Regions from separate parts of the Mesorhizobium sp. ES1-6 genome, predicted to be linked through region 2. Evidence: predicted binding sites of a transcription regulator. Region 2 holds the regulator's gene; the other holds the start of a gene.
What was found. The regulator PhoB, encoded in region 2, activates phosphate uptake and scavenging genes when phosphate is short. The targets are predictions, from matches to a motif close to TGTCATNNANCTGTCAT.
Positions count from the first base shown of each region.

Region 1: ppk2 (polyphosphate kinase 2) is a predicted target of PhoB. The motif match lies at 1,260-1,276, and genes of this name have one in related genera.

Region 1 is NZ_JAIUGU010000001.1:19,098-21,505, forward strand. It holds gene LB564_RS00105 (glycosyl transferase family 90) at 1-19, shown strand, start outside; gene LB564_RS00110 (aldo/keto reductase) at 58-1,101, opposite strand; gene ppk2 (polyphosphate kinase 2) at 1,381-2,301, shown strand.
Region 2 is NZ_JAIUGU010000003.1:611,101-613,508, forward strand. It holds gene pstB (phosphate ABC transporter ATP-binding protein PstB) at 1-313, shown strand, start outside; gene phoU (phosphate signaling complex protein PhoU) at 339-1,046, shown strand; gene phoB (phosphate regulon transcriptional regulator PhoB) at 1,062-1,751, shown strand; gene LB564_RS11860 (helix-turn-helix domain-containing protein) at 2,279-2,408, opposite strand, start outside.

The sequences.
Region 1 (2,408 bases), on a different contig from region 2:
GCGGTTCATCGAGAACTAGCTCTCGCTTTCGGCCTGATGCTGGTCAGATATCGCTGGTCAGATATCGCTGCGGTCGAGAACAAGGTCGGCGAGGCCGAAGCGATCCTTTGCCGTCAGTTGCTGGTGCCAGTAGGGGTAGAGCAGGGGTGGCCGGCTGACGGCGTCGAGACGCTGGCGTTCCTCGGTGCCGAGCTCCAGGGCGGCCGCCGCGAGATTGTCCTTGAGCTGGACGTCGTTGCGAGCGCCAATCACCAGCGAGGAGACGGCGGGCCGGCCGAGCAGCCAGGCAAGCGCCACTTGCGCCGCCGATACGCCTCGGTCCCTGCCGATCTCGACCAGCACATCGACAATCCGCCACAGTCGGTCCTCGTCGCGGATCGGCGGCTCGGACCAGCCGGCAAGCTGGCGGGCGGTTGGACTGTCGCTGCGGTATTTGCCGGACAGCAGGCCGCCGGCGAGTGGACTCCAGACCAGCACGCCCAGCCCCTGGTCAACCGAGATCGGCAGCAGTTCGTACTCGGCCTCGCGCGCTTCCAGCGTATAGTGGATCTGCTGGGTGACGAAGCGTTGCTGGTGGCGGCTGTCGCTGATGGAAAGCGCCTTCATCACCTGCCAGCCGGAATAGTTGGAGCAGCCGATGTAGCGCACCTTGCCCTGGCTGACCAAAGTGTCGAGCGCGGCAACGGTTTCCTCGATCGGGGTGAGGCCGTCCCACTGGTGGACGAAATAGATGTCGATGACATCGGTCTTCAGCCGCTTCAGGCTTCTCTCGCACTCGCGGATGATATGGTAACGCGACAGGCCCTCGTCGTTCGGACCCTTGCCGATGCGCATCCGCGCCTTGGACGCGATCAGCACATCGTTCTTGCGCTTGCCGCCGAGCGCCTCCCCGATGATCTCCTCGGACAGGCCGTTCGAATAGACATTCGCGGTGTCGATGAGGTTGATGCCGGCGTCGATGCACATGTCGATCATCCGCTTCGCTTCGACCAGATCGCTGTTGCCGACCGCGGCGAACGGCCCGGTGCCGCCGAAGGTCATGGTACCAAGCGTCAGTGTCGAAACCTTCAGGCCGGAACGGCCAAGGGTGCGGTATTCCATGTCAGTCCTCGCGATTGTGTTGAGTTGGGGCGCCGCGAAAGGGCGGCCCGGAATGTGACCGTGCATTTGTAGGACAATTCAGTCGGCTTGTCGCCAGGCATCGACGGTGGATCGATCATACATCGCGGAATCAGCAACGGCGGCAATAGCGCGTGGGCTGCAATAAAACCGTCACCGCCGGTCTATATTGAAGTCGGCTCAGGTGTTCCATTCCAGCCGCCGGCGGGCAATTTGGGGACGCCACAGGGAACCGACAGGCTTGCAAGCGGAGCAGTTGATATGACCGAGCTAAGACAGAATTCCCCTGCCAAGGACTGGCTTGAAGCCGAACTCGCCGACACGCTCGACGAAGATTATGAACTCGAAATGTCGGAACCGGCGCTGTCGCTGGAGATCGCCAAGATCTACAAGAACTCGCACCCGCCTTCGATCGATCGCATGCAATATTTTCGCGATCTGATCTCCTTGCAGTCCGAATTGATCAAGCTGCAATCCTGGGTCGCCTATCACAAGAAAAAACTGGTGGTGATTTTCGAGGGCCGCGATTCCGCCGGCAAGGGCGGTGTCATCAAGCGCATCACCCAGCGGCTCAATCCGCGTATCTGCCGCGTCGTCGCGTTGCCGGCACCGACAGAACGTGAGAAGTCGCAATGGTATTTCCAGCGCTACGTTCCGCATCTGCCGGCGGGCGGCGAGATCGTGCTGTTCGACCGCTCCTGGTACAATCGTTCCGGCGTCGAGCGGGTGATGGGCTTTGCCAGCCCCGATCAGGTCGAGGAGTTCTTCCACGACGTGCCGGAGTTCGAGCGCATGCTGGTGCGGTCCGGCGTCACCGTGGTCAAATACTGGTTCTCGATCACCGACGAGGAACAGCAGATGCGCTTCCTGATGCGCATCCACGACCCGATGAAGCAATGGAAACTGTCGCCCATGGACCTGCAGTCGCGCGTGCGTTGGGAACAGTACACCAAGGCCAAGGAAGAGACCTTCGCCCGCACCAACATCCCGGAGGCGCCCTGGTACATTGTCGAGGGCAACGACAAGAAGCGCGCGCGGCTGAACTGCATCGATCATCTGCTCAAGCAGATGCCGTATGAAGAGGTGCCGCATGAGGAGATCACGCTGCCCGAGCGCGTCTTCAACCCGGAATATGAGCGCCAGGTCCTGCCGCGCGAACTCTACGTGCCGGAGAAATATTGAGACGTTCCCTTCTCCCCGTCACTATACGAGGAGAAGGTGCCGGCAGGCGGATGAGGGGCAGCGCTGACCTTCTACATTTGAACTCGGCCAGATCGCTGCGTGAACGT
Region 2 (2,408 bases):
TTCCGGTGGCCAGCAGCAGCGGCTTTGCATCGCCCGCACCGTGGCAGTGAAGCCGGAAGTCATTCTGCTCGACGAGCCGGCCTCGGCGCTCGATCCGCTGTCGACCGCCAAGATCGAGGAGCTGATCGACGAATTGCAAGCCGACTACACGATCGTCATCGTCACCCACAACATGCAGCAGGCGGCGCGCGTGTCGAAGCAGACGGCGTTCATGTATCTGGGCGAGCTGATCGAGTTCGACAAAACCGAGAAGATCTTCACGTCGCCCCGCGAGAAGCGCACCCAGGACTACATCACCGGCCGCTTCGGCTGATCGCACGCATACGAGGACCAGGATCATGGCCGAACACACGGTTGCAGCCTTCGACGAAGATCTCGGACAGATCAGCAGGCTGATCAGCGACATGGGCGACCTCGCCGGCTCGATGGTCGGCGGCGCCACCAAGGCGCTGCTGAACTCCGACAACGCTCTTGCCCAGCGCGTCGTCTCCGACGATGCCATCATGGATGCGCGCCAGCGCGAACTCGATGACCGCGCCATAACGCTGATCGCCAAGCGGCAGCCGATGGCCGACGATCTGCGTCATGTCGTCGGTTCGATCCGCATGGCCGGCGACCTTGAACGCATCGGCGACCTTGCCAAGAACATCGCCAAGCGCGTCGGCACTGTCGGTCTCAGCGCCACGCCGCGCGACCTTTCGCATTCCATCGACGCCATGGCGCAACTGGTGCTGATCCAGGTGCATGGCGTGGTCGAGGAATATGCGGCCGGCGATGCGTCGGCACTGGCCAAACTCAGGAATGACGACGAGCGCATCGACGTCAAATACACCTCGGTATTCCGCGAACTGCTGACGTACATGATGGAAGATCCGCGCAACATCACCGCCTGCACGCATCTGTTGTTCTGCGCCAAGAATCTCGAGCGCATCGGCGACCACGTGACCAACATCGCTGAAAATGCATACTATGTGCTGACCGGCACGCAGCTGCCCGCCAATCGCCCTAAGCAGGACGAGACCGCGATGTCGGCGCCGGCGGTATAACAGGGTGACAGGCCGATGATCGCGCCGCGCATCATGGTGGTCGAGGACGAGGAGCCGCTTGGCGTGCTCCTCCGCTACAATCTGGAATCGGAAGGTTACCAGGTCGAAGTGGTGACGCGCGGCGATGAAGCCGAAATCCGGCTGCAGGAAAACGTCCCCGATCTCCTGGTGCTCGACTGGATGGTGCCGGCAGTGTCCGGGATCGAACTCTGTCGGCGCCTGCGAATGCGGCCCGAGACCGAGCGGTTGCCGATCATCATGCTGACGGCGCGCGGCGAGGAAAGCGATCGCGTGCGCGGCCTGTCGACGGGTGCCGACGATTATCTGGTCAAGCCGTTCTCGACGCCGGAATTCATGGCCCGCATCAAGGCGCTGCTGCGCCGCGCCAAGCCGGAAGTGCTGTCCAGCGTGCTCAAGGTCGGCGACATCGTGCTCGACCGTGAATCGCACCGGGTTTATCGCAAGAAGAGCGAAATCCGGCTCGGACCGACCGAGTTCCGGCTGCTGGAATTCATGATGCGCCATCCCGGCCGGGTGTTCTCGCGCAGCCAGCTGCTCGACAATGTCTGGGGCGAGACGATCTATATCGACGAGCGCACGGTGGACGTGCATGTCGGCCGGCTGCGCAAGGCGGTCAACAATGGCCGCATGCCCGACGTCATCCGCACCATCCGCGGCGCGGGCTACGCGATCCGCGAGGATTAAAGCCGCGCTCAGCCAGCGCGCGTGCGAAAGATGATAACGGCAAACATCAATACGCCCGCGAATACCAGCAGAGATGATGCGTGCGCGTCCCAGGGACAATCCGCGGCGCTACCTGATGTCGCGCCTGCTCGCGTCCGAGCCCTTCCAGCCGCCGAGCATGTCGAATGCTTCCAGACCGTCCGGCTCCGACCCATGACGTGATCGTGAGCCGGCTGATCCGATAAGCTGACTGACCCTGCCCAGTGCCTGCTCCAGATAGGATGGTTGCCGGTGAGTGGGGTTCTCCGCTTGACCGACCTGCCGCATCTCGATCGCTTCGCCTGACATGTTCGTGCCCCCTTTTTCGCTCCGCTGCGCATTCGTGCCTCCGTGGAGGGTCGGAACGCTTCAGATCAGCCCCAAAGATACCTGTCCGCGAAGTCGGTCGTGCTGTCACGGTCCCGCGCGAGACTGACGAGCATTTTGGGACGTTCGGTCACGAAGATGAGACGCACGATCAATGTGTCGACGGATCCGGCTCGACGGACTCAGGCGCGGAGGGAGGCAAGCCAGCCCTCGACGATCGCTCCGCCGTTGCCGTTGCCTTGTTTCAGCAAGGTCTCATAGGCCGCCATCCGCGTTGAATCATGGTTGAGAGCACGGACGGAACTCGGACTG